One region of the Neomicrococcus lactis genome, then DNA from elsewhere that is predicted to be linked to it. Evidence: riboswitches for the same ligand, from Rfam matches in the RefSeq annotation. Region 1 holds a riboswitch; each other region holds the start of a gene.
What was found. Region 1 has a riboswitch for S-adenosylmethionine ahead of BKA12_RS08420 (acyl-CoA dehydrogenase family protein). Riboswitches for the same ligand answer to the same signal wherever they lie in the genome.

Region 1 (5,107 bases):
ATCCGCGCCGACCTCGATGGCTTGATCTACCACGGCACCGACCTTCTGCGAGTTCACGAAGCAGTCCACCACGTTGATGCGCCCCGGAATATCGGCAAGTTTCCGGTACCCCTTCTCGCCGTGAACGTCCTGACCGCCCAGATTCACGGGCACAATCTCCATGCCAAACCGGTCCCTGAGCTGAAGCGATACACCCAGCGCCGCGCGCAAAGGATTATTCGAGAGCCCCACCACAGCCCATCTGGCGGGCGTGGTCAAGAGACGTCGTATGACTTCGGGATCATTCATGCCCTCACCCTACTTGCATGTTCACCGCTCGGGAATACTTGAAGATTCAAGTTAGTTACACATAGCGTGACCAACATATTCAAGAATTTCTTCGCGTGGCTCGCCTCGCTCTTTACGAATCGGAGTTCCAACATGGCTGACGTAACCATCATCGGTGCAGGAAACATGGCTCGCGGCATCGGCTCGCGCGTCGTTGCTGCAGATCGTTCCCTCGAGATCCTCACTCGCGACGCCTCAAAGGCTGAAGCACTCGCAGCCGAGCTTGGCGGAGCCGTTTCCGGCGCCGCACTTGACCAGAAGGTTTCCGGCAAGATCGTTGTCCTGGCATTGCCTTTCGATGCCGCTCAGGAAGTCGTCAAGAGCCTCGGCTCCGCGTTGGACGGCAAGATCGTGATCGACATCAGCAACCCCGTTAACTTCGAGACCTTCAATTCCCTCACGGTTCCTGCCGGCACGTCCGCTGCCGAGGAACTCGCAAGATTGGCACCTAACGCCACCTTCGTGAAGGCATTCAACACCGTCTTCGCAGGCAACCTTGCATCCGGCAAGATCAACGGCCAGCCACTTGACGTGTTCATCGCCGCAGATTCCGCCGAAGCACGCAGCGCCGTCGTATCCCTCGTAAACGATGCCGATATGCGCGCCATCGAAGTAGGCGGCTTGCACCACGCTCGCGAGCTCGAGGGCTTCCAGCTCCTCCACATGGCCCTCCAGGTCAACCCGGCTTACGAGAACTTCCAGTGGGGTTCCGCAATCCAGATTGCTGGCTAGTTAGTTCCAAAGACCGCAGGGCGCCCACTCACGTTCGGAGTGTGCGCCCTGCTTATTTTAAATTACGACGACGCAGCCTGCGTCCCGCGGTTTCCCTGAGGACGCTAATGCCCACCATCCGCTACGTCGCCGCAAATCTATGGCTGCCTCAAACTTCAGGCTGTCTGCGGCTTCGCGTCACCGATGGCGTTGAGGCCTTCGGGAATCGTGCCGTTGATGTAGAAGTCGCCGAGGCTTCGGGTTCGGAACGCAATCGGGTTGTGCGTCGCCACCGTCTGAGCGTTCCGCCAAAAGCGGTCTAGCCCCTTACTGGTGCTCGTTGCCGATGCGCCAACAGTCAAGAACAGGGCCTGAGCGGCATCAAGTGAGAGCTCCGGGACAATGATCTGCGCAGCTTCAACGGCCACTTCGCCCCGGTACGCACCACTGACATCGCCCGTTTCCAGAGCTTCGTTAAGAGCTGTATCGAGCTCTCGACCAGTAGCCAGCACCGTCGATTCCGCAGCGAACGCCTTGGCAGCAATGCGTCCAATTTCAGACTGAATCAATGGATCCTCACGGAACGGCAAGCCACTGCCTGTGTTGAACGTGCGCTGGCGCTTTAACACCAGCTCCGCCGCAGCGTCTCGAGCACCTCTCGCAATGCCGGCCAGCACAGCCAGCAAGACGTACTGGAAGAATGCGGCTTCGGTAATGGCCGGAAGCGTTCCAATAGTGCGTTCAAAGATCAGGTTTTCTGGGATCACGACGTCCTCGAAAACCGTAGTTCCAGTACCAGTGAGCTTTTGGCCAAAGCCGTCCCAGTCATCAAAAACAGAGACGCCTAGCGCATTGATCGGCACCAAGACGAACGAACGTCCTTCGCGACCGTCGACAGCTACGGATACTCGCGTGTAGTCGGAGAACACGGTGCCCGTGGAGTAAAACTTTTCGCCATTGAGGCGCCAGGTTCCGTCAAGCGCCCGAGTGAGCTTGGTGTTGAGCGTTCCGATGACGTTTCCGCCCTTTTCCGTGGACGCGTTTCCTACCGTTTCGCCCTGAAGGATGCGGCCGTACCATTCCGAACGGCGGGCCGGATCGAAGAATCGAACCGACTCCACGAAGCCCAAGTGCGAACGGTACAAGTGCGCCACGTTGGAATCCGCAGCCGCCAAGTCGATCAGCAAGCGTCCAAGCGTTTCAAGTGAAACACCAGCGCCCCCGAATTCTGCCGGAACGCGAAGTGCTCCGAAGCCAGCGTCATCGAGCCACTTGACCTGTTCAAACGGCAGGACCCGCTCAAGGTCTCGGGCCAGTGCACCGTCAGCGATGCGAGCAAAGATCGGAGCGAATCGGCGCTGAAGCTGCTGGTATTCGGTGCCGACTGCCAAGCTCCAAGAAAACTGTTGCTGACTCATCGGGAGACCTCGCTGCACACAGTCAGTGGGGAGGTAAGTGAAGTTCTCATGGCTTTCCTTTCATCGCCCCGATGAAACGCGCGCAGCCAGATCCCGATCACAAGCCGAACCCCACAACAGCTCGGCTTACGGACAGAAGAAATTGCTCATGCATTCCATCGGTCCTGGCAGTAGCACCGGCCTCGATTGAGGTGGTTGCTGCGACGTCACGGAGCCAGGTCTCTCAGTCGCTCTTGATGGTAAGTGGTAACTAAAATCTAATCGAAGATTCTTTGAATTTGCAAGCCTGAGACAGCTTGACGTAAATATTTCGACACAGATGTAACTTTATGTCGAACATTTTCCCCTGCATGCGTATTTCATCGAATGACAGCGCATCTGCCGCTGGGCGCAGGACAAAGGTGCGTCAGGACTGATTTCATCAACCGCTGACGCACCCCTGATATCCGGTTTGGGCCTAGCCCTCGCTCCCCCGAGCCAATTCCAGGGACCGCTCAGCTGCTTCTGCCGAGAGGTCGTCAAAAGCACCCCGATACTGTGCAGCTGGATGGTTTGCAGGCAAGTAATCTCCGCGCCCGAAAAGCTTTTGCCGCAAAGACCCCTGAGCGTACTCGCGTTGGGCAATGCCCCGGTCCTGAAGTTCAGGAAGGAGGCCATCGATGAAGTTGTCATAGGAACCAGGAAGGATGTGATTGATGACGTTTACCCCATCAATTCCTGCGTCCTGCCACTCCAACAACGTGTCCGCAATGCGATCGGGTGTTCCAACAATTTGCTGTTGCTTTGCCCGGTAATACGCCAAGTCCCTCAGCGTCGGATTTCGTCCTGGAGTCGAGGCTAGAGCTGCTTCAAGAACTCCCTGAGCTCCCTCGGTCTTCACCTCACCGATCGGCGTATCAAGGTCCAAGCCGCCGAAGTCCACGCCCAGGCCACCGCCGATGTGAGCAATGATGGCGTGAAGATCTAGATATTCGTCGTATTCAGCTTCAAGCCGCTTTGCTTCTTCCTCTGTCGAACCGACCACGAAGGACAATCCGGCAAAGACCTTGATGTCACTACGCTTCCGACCCGCAGCTGCTAGCTGCTCAGTGAGCTGAGCGTCCTTCTTTCGGACATACTCAGGATGAGGAGAAAACAGGAAAGTAGCTTCCGCATGAGTGGCCGCAAACTGTACGCCTCGTGGGGATGAACCGGCTTGGAACAAGAATGGTGTGCGCTGGGCACTCGGCAACGCCAGATGTGGTCCATCAATGGAGTAGTAGTCCCCGCGATGGTTAATCTTGTGCACCTTGGCAGGGTCGGCATAGATTCCGCTGTCCTTGTCCGCAAGCAGAGCGTCGTCGTCCCAGGACCCCTCCCACAGCTTGTAGGACGCAGCGACGTACTCCTCAGCCCATCCGTACCGGTCATCGTGTGCCGGCAACGTTGAAGCTCCGAAGTTGATGTGGGCATTGGCCAGCACACTCGTGACGATGTTCCACCCCACACGACCATTGGAAATGTGATCCAGCGTCGACATTTGCCGGGCGAATTGGAAAGGATGCGCCTGAATCACGGAGCTGGTTGCCGCGAGTCCGATGTCCTTCGTATGCGTAGCAATCGCTGCGAGCAACGTCAGTGGATCGTGCGTTGGAATCTGCAAACCTTTGCGCACGTGAGATGCCCAGCCGCCCTCGTGGTCGCCGTAAAGGCCCACCACGTCGGCAAAGAACAAGGAATCGAACTTCGCCGCTTCGAGCTTCTTCGCCAAATCAATCCAGATTTGCGAATCATAGAAACGGTGCTGTTGCGCATCCGGGTGACGCCACAATCCACCAAGGATGTGGCTGGACGTGTTCATCAAGAACGCAGAAAGCGCCAACCGTGGTCGCTCATCGAAAGTGCCCAATTAGTTTGATCCCGCCTTCAGCTCTGAGGACGTTGAAGATGCCGGCGCTTCTCCAATGGCATTAAGTCCCTGCGGAATCGTGCCGTTGATGAAGTAGTCCCCCACCGAACGAGCTTTGAACGCCACTGGGTTATGGGTTGCAACCGTGCGGGCATTTCGCCAGTATCGGTCCAGCGCCTTGGAAGTCGAAACAGCCGACGCGCCAGTTACATCGAACAGTTCGCTCGTTGCATCAAGGATCAACTTGGGAACCGCGACGTGCGCTTGCTGCACTGCAAGTTCCGCTCGCAGGTAGCCTTCCTCTGGGCTCAGTCCAAGTGACTCATCAGTGGCAGCGTCCAAGCTTCGGGCAGCCGTCTCAACAATGGCCTGTGCGGCAAAGACGTTAGAGGCAAGGTTGCCGACCAACTGCTGAATAAGGTGCTCGTCCTTAAACGCGACGCCCGAACCTGTATTGAACGTGCGAGTTCGAGTCGCAACAATCTTCGCGGCCTCATCACGAGCAGCCCGTCCAATGCCTACGAGGACTGCGAGAAGACAGGTCTGGAAGAACGCAGGTTCAAGTGTGGAACTCGGACGACGCTGAATGATGTTCTCTTCGTCGACAGGAACGTCATCAAAAATCGCCGTTCCTGTACCGGTGAGAGGCTGGCCGAACCCGTCCCAGTCATCCAGAATCTGCACACCTTTCGCATGCCGCGGAACGATCGCATACTGACGTCCCTCAACGCCGTCAGTTGTCGCCATAACCACAATCCAGTCG
Region 2 (5,107 bases), 330 kb from region 1:
GCTCAAGCCGATGCTCCGTACCAAGAGTTCGTGTCCAACAACGCCATGCCGTGTGGCTCCACGATTGGCCCCATCACGGCCACCCGACTGGGTATTCGCACCCTTGACGTGGGTGTTCCGCTGCTCTCGATGCACTCCGCGCGAGAAATGGCGCACGTCGAGGATCTGTACGGCCTTGCACGCATCGCTCAAGAGTTCTTCACCCACAATTCAAAGTAGGCAGTGGGTCGCCCCGGTCTTGTCCTCAATAACCTCAGGCTGCGCGCGGTGCTGAGCATCGCCGTCGTTATGGTTAGTGAAGAAATTCCGGTAAGATAGCTGAGGTTGTTTGCACCCGCATGTCCTTTTGGGGTTGCAAGCACCAACGCGAAGAACCTCCTGTTGCGGAAAGACCGTGACCGTTAAGTCCAAAGGAGGTGGGTTCACATGCGTGCTTATGAATTGATGGTGCTGATCGACCCAGAGGTCGACGAGCGCACCGTTGAACCAACCATCAACAAGTTCCTCGAAGTTGTTACCAACGAAGGCGGAACCGTTGACAATGTTGATATCTGGGGACGTCGCCGCTTGGCATACGAAATCCAGAAGAAGTCTGAAGCGATCTACGTAGTCGTTAACTTCACGGCAGAGCCTACGACGTCGGCCGAACTCGACCGTCAGCTTTCTTTGTCTGAACAGATCATGCGTACCAAGATCATTCGTCCGGAAGATCAGAAGGTTTCCGCAGAGTAATCTCGCGGATACCGCGTACGAACACTACTGAAGGGGAACCATGGCAGGCGAGACAGTTATCACTGTGATCGGAAATTTGACTTCCGATCCCGAACTTCGATTCACCCCGTCCGGATCCGCCGTTGCGAACTTTACGATCGCATCGACGCCTCGGACCTTTGATCGCCAGTCCAACGAGTGGAAGGACGGCGAAGCGCTGTTCCTCCGCGCGTCTGTGTGGCGCGAAGCTGCTGAAAACGTAGCTGAGACGCTCACGAAGGGCATGCGTGTCATCGCTCAGGGTCGCCTGAAGTCCCGTTCGTACGAAACTAAAGAGGGCGAACGTCGCACCGTGATGGAGCTTGAGGTCGAGGAAATCGGCCCATCGCTTCGTTTCGCTTCGGCAAAGGTAACCCGTGCGCAGCGCTCCGGCGGTGGCGGCGGCAACTTTGGTGGCGGCAATGCCGGTGGTGGAAACGCTGGCGGATTCGGCGGAGGCAACTCCGGCGGAAGCTGGGGAGGAAACTCCGCACCGCAGCGCCAGAACGACAACCCATGGGAAAGCTCCGCATCATCCTCTTCGGATGGTTGGGGCAATGACATGGGTAGCGACGAACCACCGTTCTAAACGCCCGCTTGATCTTCTACTCAACAAAAACATTCACCATCCCGCAGATTGATCTGCGGGCTCCAACAGAAAAGGAGCTCCACGATGGCTAAGGCTGAACTCCGTAAGCCCAAACCAAAGTCGAATCCACTGAAGGCCGCCGACGTGACGGTCATCGACTACAAGGACGTAGCTTTGCTGCGTAAGTTCATCTCCGATCGCGGAAAGATCCGTGCTCGTCGTGTGACCGGCGTTTCCGTTCAGGAACAGCGCAAGATTGCTCAGGCAATCAAGAACGCTCGTGAAGTCGCCTTGTTGCCTTACTCCGGCGCTGGCCGCGGCTAAGGAAGGAAAACAAACATGGCAAAGCTCATTTTGACTCACGAAGTTACCGGTCTGGGCACCCCAGGCGATGTGGTGGAAGTAAAGAACGGCTACGCCCGTAACTACCTCCTCCCACGCGGATTCGCAACGCTTTGGACCAAGGGCGCTGAAAAGCACGTTGAGGCTCTCAACGCTGCTCGCGCTGCAAAGGCCATTGCAAACCTCGAGGATGCACAGGCTTTGGCTGCAAAGCTCAAGTCCACCACCATCCGTCTCGCAGTCAAGGCTGGCGACACCGGACGTTTGTTCGGCACCGTCAAGCCTGCTGACATCGCAGCTGCAATCGAAGAAGCCGGCCTCGGCTCCCTCGACCGCCGCTCGATCGAGATCCAGGACGCCATCAAGTCTGTTGGTCACCACAACGTGACCGCTCGCTTGCACGAAGACGTTTTGGCTGCATTTGAAGTTCAGGTTGTTGCCGCAAAGGGCAAGTAACCTCGAGCTGACAAGCTGATTGGTCGAAAGAGCCGTTCCCTTCGGGGTGCGGCTCTTTTGCTTTAACTGCTCAATTTCACCCTTGTACCGCCTACCTCCGGTCCTTTTCACGCCATCGATCGGCGGAATATTCGGCGGAATCCTTATTTTTGCATTGACTGTTTGATGTCAAGTGATGGACTGCGAGTCTTTCGAAATATTTCGTGGACTTTTGACGCGGTGATCGAATCCGCTCTAACGTGGACTTCAGAATCAAGAGAGTCAATGACAAGCCCTGGCTGGTTGACCGGCAACCCTCTGGTAGTAGTGGGGTGCTCCAGGTGATGATTCGGCGTTCGGGAGAAGACCCCGCTTCGCAAGTACTGCATCCGAAAGTCGGACTGCGGACGAGTCACGTAAGGATCAACATGACCGCCAGCGTCGAGCACTCCTCACAGACCACGGGGAACGGCACCATCTCGCATGATGTGGGTGCCCAGTCCCTGCGACAGGCCTTCTCTCGCTTCCCCTCCGGTGTGGCCGCTTTGTGCGCCATCGTGAACGGACAGCCTCAGGGAATTGTCGCTTCTTCCTTCACGGTGGGCGTCTCGCTTGAGCCACCACTCGTGATGTTCGCCGTGCAGAACTCTTCCCGCACGTGGCCGATTGTTCGCGGCGCACAGCGCATCGGCGTCTCTATCCTGGGCGAAAAGCATGAAGGCGTCTGCCGCCAGATCGCTTCGCGCGATGGCGACCGCTTTGCCGGACTCAACCTCGCCTCCACAGACGAGGGAGCATTGTTCCTAGAGGACGCAGCTTTGTGGCTGGATTGCTCCGTAGAGTCCGAATTCCCCGCCGGCGACCACCAGGTAGTCCTGTTGCGCGTTCACGGTCACGAGACGCACGGAGACGCTAACGAACCGCTGGTCTTCCACGGCTCTGCGTTCCGTACCCTCAAGGACAACGCGCTCGTCTAAGCGGGCCTACTTCTCGTTGGACTGATCCAAGACGTTCACGCCGTAACGGTGCCCTAGAGCGATTAGTTCTTTCAGGACGTCTACATCTACGTCAGCGAGCTTGTTGACGTACACACACCCCACGCTGGCCTTGTGCTTGCCTAGTTTCGAGAGCAGCTCGGAGGCTTCTGGTGCGTTGCCGAGTCCGTAGAGAGACAAACTGGCTTTACGGGGCGAGAAGCCGACGATGGGTGCCGTTCCTTTGTGCCCACTTTCGTAGTGGTAAAAGTATTCGTCGAACCCCACAATGCTAGGACCCCACATCACCGCAGGCTTGCCGGTGATCTCCTCCATGAGCTCCAGCAGCACTTCGGCATCTGCGCGGCGCGTTGGGTGCTCCACTGCTGAAATGAACTCTCGAGGGTCGACGTTGGTGGGTTGAGTCTTGTTCTCGGCCATGGAACCAATCTAAAGCGCGCGGCTTCGAATGTCTCGGGCTATATGCACACTGGTCAGCGCCACGCGATGTGAACATTGTTCAGATGCGGTGCCTAGAACATGTACTTCGCTATTCCGTCAAGTTAAAAGTCACCGACCGCGCGTGTCTGTGCACAACTACCCTTGGTCTGTGGATAACTTGTGTGCATATCACCAAATATTCAAGTATCCGGGTGTGATATGACCCAGCTAACCTGCAAGCACTACCTGAGGGTTTGTGGAAAAGCTTTTTGGATCCACAAGCGCAAAAATGCATTATGCCTAGTCAGCGCCTGTTAGTGTGGAGAAACAAGTTGAGGATCGAGTGGATATCCCCAAGTTATACACACAGGTCGTGGATGAAGACGTCAGTTATACACATGGCCTGTGGATAACTCGTTTGAGTACCGCGAAATAGGGGACTATGGTTGCTTGAGCTCTATTGCTTCGTGAGCATTTTTCACACCCCTTCGAACCCCCTTTCCTAAGTGTCGGTGGCAGTAGAAAGAATGGGAGCGAAAGGCAGAGAGCGAGGCTTTTTTGCCGCCGCGAATTCGCGCGGATTCATAGTAATGACCTGAGGAGGGTTCGTGGCCGTTCAGCATCTGGACCAAGGATCACGTTCTGGCGATCAGCAGTTTGCGCGCACACCGCCGCAAGACATGGTCGCTGAGCAGAGCGTGTTGGGCGGCATGATGCTCTCGAAGGACGCGATCGCCGACTGCATCGAAGTACTTCGCGGGCCTGACTTCTACCGCCCCAACCACGAAGCCATTTTTGAGGCCATCCTTGACCTCTATGGCAAGGGTGAACCAGCTGACGCCGTGACGGTCGCCGATGAGCTCACGAAGCGCGGCGAGATCGGCCGTGTCGGCGGACCTGGCTACCTTCACACGCTTATCCAGTCCGTTCCTACGGCTGCCAACGCCGGCTACTACGCCGAGATTGTCCACGAGCGCGCAGTGCTTCGCCGTCTGGTGGAGGCCGGCACTCGCATCGTGAACATGGGTTATGCACAGGGCGGCGAGGTTGAGGAGGTCGTCAACGCCGCTCAGGCGGAGATTTACGCGGTCTCTGAACGTGAAACCGCGGAAGACTATGTGGCTCTGCGCGACATCATGGAAGCCACCGTTGACGAGATCGAGGCCAATGGACACAAGGGCGACGGCCTGACCGGCGTCCCGACCGGTTTTTACGAACTCGACAACCTGACTCAGGGCCTCCACGGCGGCCAGATGATCGTGATCGCTGCCCGTCCGGCTATGGGTAAGTCCACTTTCGCGCTGGACTTTGCGCGCTCGGCGTCCATCCACCATGACATGACCACGGTTTTCTTCTCGCTGGAAATGGGCCGCAACGAAATCGCCATGCGTTTGTTGTCTGCCGAAGGCCAGCTACAGCTTCAGGACCTGCGAAAAGGCAACGTTCAGAACGACGACTGGCAGAAGATCGCCAACACCATGGGCCGCCTCAACAACGCGCCGCTCTTCATCGACGATTCGCCGAACATGTCCCTCATGGAAATCCGTGCGAAGTGCCGTCGCTTGAAGCAAAAGAA
Region 3 (5,107 bases), 520 kb from region 1:
GATCTTCATCAATGCCCTTGCGCATCTTGATGGTCAACGGAATTTCGCCCTTGGCGGCTTCCTCCGTTGCAGACTTGATGATGGACGTGAACAGATTCGTCTTCCACGGCAGCGCGGATCCGCCGCCCTTGCGGGTCACCTTCGGAACGGGGCAACCAAAGTTTAAGTCGATGTGGTCGGCGCGGTCTTCTTCCACGAGCAGTCGCACGGCGGCACCCACGGTCTTCGGATCCACGCCATAAAGCTGTACAGAACGGACCTTCTCATCATCGTCGTGAGAAATGATCCGGAACGAGGTCTTGTTCCGCTCCACCAAGGCGCGGCTCGTCACCATCTCAGTGACGTACAGACCGCCGCCGTATTCGCGGCACAACCGGCGATACGCCTTGTTAGTAATGCCCGCCATCGGCGCCAAGACCACGGGCACGTCAACAGTGAGCTTCCCCAATTTCAATGGTGGAAGCTCGAGTCGGGTGGCGCTGGCGGATTGATCGGCGGTTAAAGTCACCTATCCATTCTCCCAAACAGCACCAAATCCTTCACCGTATCTAAGGTCTCCGGGGAAAAAGTGGTGCAAATTACCAGTGCAGCGGCGCCTGTGCGTGAACATTTTCAGGCGTTTCGCGATTCCGGAACACAGCATAAGTTCTAAGTGTCAGAGGCATCGGGGAATCTTTCACTGTGACCGAAAGAGCACAGAGATCACTCAGATCACTGAACTCTCGAAGCCACGCTTCCCTTTTCATATCTCTCAAGAAGGAGGATCAAGTGTCTAACACTTCGCTCCCCGCCGGCCCTCAGGTGCCGGATACCCCGGAGAACCAGCCGTCCCCGTACGCGCCGGTTTCCAACCCGCAGTATGCCTCGAGCGATCAGTACGCTGCGAACAACCAGTTCGCGGCTAACTCGCCGTACAACTACAACTCGCCTGTGCAGGCGCAGACCTCTGACAAGTCATTCATCGTGACGTGGCTGCTGTCTTTGATCATCGGTTTCTTGGGTGCCGACCGCTTCTACCTTGGCAAGATCGGAACGGGCCTGGCCAAGCTGTTCACCTTTGGCGGTTTGGGCATTTGGTACCTCGTTGACTTGGTCATGACCCTTGCCGGCGCCACAAAGGATAAGTACCGCCGCCCGCTCGAGGGCTATGACAAGCACAAAAAGATCGCGTGGATTGTCAGCGCTATTGTCCTGGTCTTCGGCATGATTACGGGCCAGCAGAACATGAGCGGCGGAGTTACCTCGAACTTTGGTTCCGCTGGTTCTTCTTCCAGTACGACGGCGCCAGCTACAGCAGCGTCGTCGTCCTCCGAGAATGCCGTCCCGGCTGCCGCGGAAGTAACTGAAGCCACGGCTGCCGCAGAAACGACCGCTGCTGCCGAGACCACCGCTGCGGCAGAGACTAAGCAAGCCGCCGAAGAACCGCAGGCCAGCGGTGCATCTGCGTGGGCCGCCGGCAAGTTCGGCGAGTTCGAGACCATCTCGAAGAAGGGCACGGGCGATTCCATCGTCAAGCTGCCCGCTGGCGTCACGAATGCCATGGTCACGTCCACGCATAACGGCGCAGGAAACTTCGCCATTATCGGTTTGGACGAATCGAACGAATCCGTGGATCTGCTGGTCAACGAGATTGGCTCCTACAAAGGCACCACGGCACTCGGTGTGAACGCGTTCCAGGAAGTCAAGAACGTTCAGATCAAGGCGTCCGGTGCGTGGACCATCACCATCGAACCACTGGCCAACGCCAAGCCGTTCGCATCTAAGGGTTCCGGCGACCAGGTCATGCTGTACGACGGCGACGCCTCCATGCTCACACTGACGAATAAGGGCAAGAGCAACTTCGTGGTCTACGAGGAGAACGACGAGCTCTTCAACATGGGCTTGCTCGTCAACGAGATCGGCAACTACAAAGGCACCGTTCCGATGTCCGGTGGACCGTCCGTGATCATCGTGAAGAGCGACGGATCCTGGACGCTAGCCGCTGAGTAGTACGTCGGCTGAGCGGCAGTGCCGCTCAGCACAAGACGCTTCAACAGAAGCAAACACGCTCTAGATAACTGCATAGAGTTCATGCCGTGAGTGACCGGGTTGGGGTGCGGCCACTCACGGCACCTCGCTGTCTCCAGTTACATCTCGACGGTCGCTGCAGGGGGTCCGAATAATCCAGCATCAGATTCCAGCATTTCGAATATTCTGCGAATGACGACACTCTTTGTCACAAACGCGCGAACATTCTTTGATATGGGGGATTTTTGTGTTCAAATTATTTCACCATCCCGAGCGGCCGAGAGATCTGGTTCTATGACGCCGCAGCAACTCCCGGATCATGCCGGGTCAGTGCTACCGCCAGAAACGATGGAGAAAGCTCACGCTTTCGTGGACGTGTCATCGCTAGCTGTGCACGCTCACCGTTGTACGGGATTCCTCACGAATATTGCCCCACCAAGGAATCAACCATGAGCTCAATCAATGTCACCCCTGAAGCTGACCTCGAGACCCCGCTGAAGTTCGCGTACTGGGTACCGAACGTGTCCGGTGGTCTGGTCATTTCCACCATTGAACAGCGCACCAGCTGGGACTTTGAATACAACAAGAAGCTCGCGCGCATCGCAGAAAATTCGGGCTTCGAATACGCGCTCTCCCAGACCCGCTACACCGCCAGCTACGGCGCGGACAAGCAGCACGAAGCAACCGCATTCACGCTCGGTTTGCTCGGCGCAACTGAGCGCCTCAAGATCATCGCCGCCGTTCACCCCGGCATGTGGCACCCAGGCGTTCTCGCCAAGTGGCTCATCACGGCTGACCACATCTCCAACGGCCGTGCAGCCGTAAACATCGTCTCAGGTTGGCTCAAGGACGAATTCACCAACTTCGGTCTGCCATGGCTCGAGCACGACGAGCGCTACGTCCGCACGGAAGAATTCATCACCGTCCTTCGTGGCTTGCTGACCGAGAAGGACTTCTCCTTCAGCGGCAAGTACTACAACATCAAGGACTTCACGCTCTCCCCTGCGCCGCTCGAGATTCCAGGCCGCGCACATCCAGACATCTTCTTCGGCGGAAATTCCACGGCTGCTCAGGCTGCCGCTGGCCGCACCGCCGACTGGTACTTCTCCAACGGCCGCACGTTCGAGGGCTTCCGCGAGAACATCGCCGGCGTCACCGCTGCCGCGAATTCGGGCAAGCGAACCGCCCCGGTCAAGCCACGCTTTGGCATCAACGGATTCGTGATCGCTCGCGATTCGGAACAAGAAGCCAAGGACACGCTGCGCGAGATCGTGGCAAAGGCACACCGCCCAGCCGTGGACGGCTTCGCCTCGGCGGTCAAGGAAGCCGGCCAGTCCACCAAGGACGGCAAGGGCATGTGGGAAGACTCCACGTACGAGGATCTCATCCAGTACAACGACGGCTTCCGCACCGGCCTCATCGGCACCCCTGAGCAGATCGCAGAGCGCATCGTCGACTTAAAGAAGATCGGCGTAAACCTCATCCTCACCGCGTACCTGCACTTCCAGGAAGAGGTCGAGGCATTCGGCCGCGACGTCCTCCCGATCGTCCGCGAACTCGAAGCTGACCTCGCCCGCAAGAACGGCAAGGAACTCAACACCAGCCTTCTTCCGGAAACCTCTTTCGAGGGTGCTTCCGCCTAACGCGGGTTTCGCTTCCGAATATTTACTGAGTACGACGCCGCAGCTCGGCTCCTAGGGCTCGGGCTGCGGTCAGTCGTACCCTCTTTCACCCCAAACAACGCCTCTTCCTTCAGTGCGCCCATTTTCCGGTTCAACCGAAAGCTCCCACCATGATTAGTCTTCATCAACTCACCAAGGTCTATGGCCAGGGTCCAGATGCTGTGACCGTGCTCGACAAGCTCGATATCGAAGTGCAAGCGGGCGAAATCTTGGCTGTGGTCGGTCCCTCCGGCGCCGGCAAGAGCACGCTGGCGCAATGCATCAACTTGCTCGAGCGTCCTACGTCCGGGCAGGTCATCGTCAACGGCGAAGAGCTCTCCGGACTGCCCGAGAGCAAACTGCGGGTAGCCCGCCGTCGTATTGGAACGGTGTTCCAGTCAGCCAGCTTGCTTTCGCGCAAGACGGTGGCGGAGAACATCGCGTTGCCGCTCGAGTACTTGGGCGTGACGAAAGCCGAAACCAACTCGCGCGTCAACGAACTGATCGAGCGCGTGGGACTCTCCCACCGCGCCAATCACTACCCGTTCGAACTCTCCGGCGGTCAGCGTCAGCGCGTGGGTATTGCCCGCGCTTTGGCACTGCGTCCGTCCGTACTGCTCTCAGATGAGGCCACCTCGGGACTCGATCCCGAGACGACGCGCTCCGTCGTCCAGTTGCTGCGAGAGCTACGCGATGACCTCAATCTCGCGGTCGTCTTCATTACCCACGAGATGGACACCGTTCTGCAGGTCGCTGATTCGGCTGCGCGTTTGGATCACGGCCGGATTATCGAACAGGGCCGCCTCGTGGACTTGCTGACCAACCACGAATCCGCGCTGGGCCGTGCGCTCCAGCCGAACTTGAATCCTTCGGCGCCGCTTCCCGGAACTCGTTCCTGGGTCGTCACCTACGACTCTCGTGACGTCCCGGCCGACTGGCTCCAGCGAGTGTCATCGGAGCTTGGCGAACCAGCAGCATTGTTGGCCGCCACCATTCAGAGCATCGATGGCGTCAGCACGGGCAACGCGACGGTCGGCGTTTCCAACGAAAACGATGCGATCGTCAAGGACGCATTTGCCCGCCACGGACTGCGCGCATCTCTGCCCAATGTGTCCCGCGAATCCATCTCAATTTCGTCAGTTCAAAACTCAGCACAGAAGGAGGCCGCGCTGTGGGCGTAGCAACCACTACACACTTGATTCTCGCGGGGCTTCCCGCCCTGCGTCCTGCGAGCGCGCTCTCGGATACCGCTTTGAGCGACCTGCCTGGACTGTTGATTCCGGCCCTGGGCGAAACGCTCACCATGGTGGGCATCGTGATGGTCCTGGTGGTGGCAGTCGGCACGGTGATCGCCGTGTGTCTGCACAATATGGCACCAGGCGGGCTCTTCGAGAACGCGAAGATCTACAACGTCCTGAGTTGGATTGTGAACGTGGGCC

Region 2: it holds a riboswitch for S-adenosylmethionine, as region 1 does, so the genes downstream of both, BKA12_RS09920 (flavin reductase family protein) here and BKA12_RS08420 (acyl-CoA dehydrogenase family protein) in region 1, are expected to answer to the same signal.
Region 3: it holds a riboswitch for S-adenosylmethionine, as region 1 does, so the genes downstream of both, sfnG (dimethylsulfone monooxygenase SfnG) here and BKA12_RS08420 (acyl-CoA dehydrogenase family protein) in region 1, are expected to answer to the same signal.

What each region holds. Positions count from the first base shown of each region.
Region 1 is NZ_JACHBL010000001.1:1,859,807-1,864,913, forward strand. It holds gene BKA12_RS08410 (CoA-binding protein) at 1-288, opposite strand, end outside; gene BKA12_RS08415 (NADPH-dependent F420 reductase) at 421-1,059, shown strand; gene BKA12_RS08420 (acyl-CoA dehydrogenase family protein) at 1,215-2,456, opposite strand; SAM riboswitch class I at 2,609-2,699, opposite strand; gene BKA12_RS08425 (NtaA/DmoA family FMN-dependent monooxygenase) at 2,914-4,344, opposite strand; gene BKA12_RS08430 (acyl-CoA dehydrogenase family protein) at 4,345-5,107, opposite strand, start outside.
Region 2 is NZ_JACHBL010000001.1:2,193,595-2,198,701, forward strand. It holds gene BKA12_RS09895 (M18 family aminopeptidase) at 1-219, shown strand, start outside; gene rpsF (30S ribosomal protein S6) at 427-732, shown strand; gene BKA12_RS09905 (single-stranded DNA-binding protein) at 773-1,339, shown strand; gene rpsR (30S ribosomal protein S18) at 1,424-1,663, shown strand; gene rplI (50S ribosomal protein L9) at 1,679-2,137, shown strand; SAM riboswitch class IV at 2,388-2,505, shown strand; gene BKA12_RS09920 (flavin reductase family protein) at 2,545-3,093, shown strand; gene BKA12_RS09925 (DUF1801 domain-containing protein) at 3,100-3,531, opposite strand; gene dnaB (replicative DNA helicase) at 4,140-5,107, shown strand, end outside.
Region 3 is NZ_JACHBL010000001.1:1,342,574-1,347,680, forward strand. It holds gene dusB (tRNA dihydrouridine synthase DusB) at 1-508, opposite strand, end outside; gene BKA12_RS06135 (TM2 domain-containing protein) at 769-1,989, shown strand; SAM riboswitch class I at 2,269-2,362, shown strand; gene sfnG (dimethylsulfone monooxygenase SfnG) at 2,457-3,650, shown strand; gene BKA12_RS06145 (methionine ABC transporter ATP-binding protein) at 3,800-4,849, shown strand; gene BKA12_RS06150 (methionine ABC transporter permease) at 4,840-5,107, shown strand, end outside.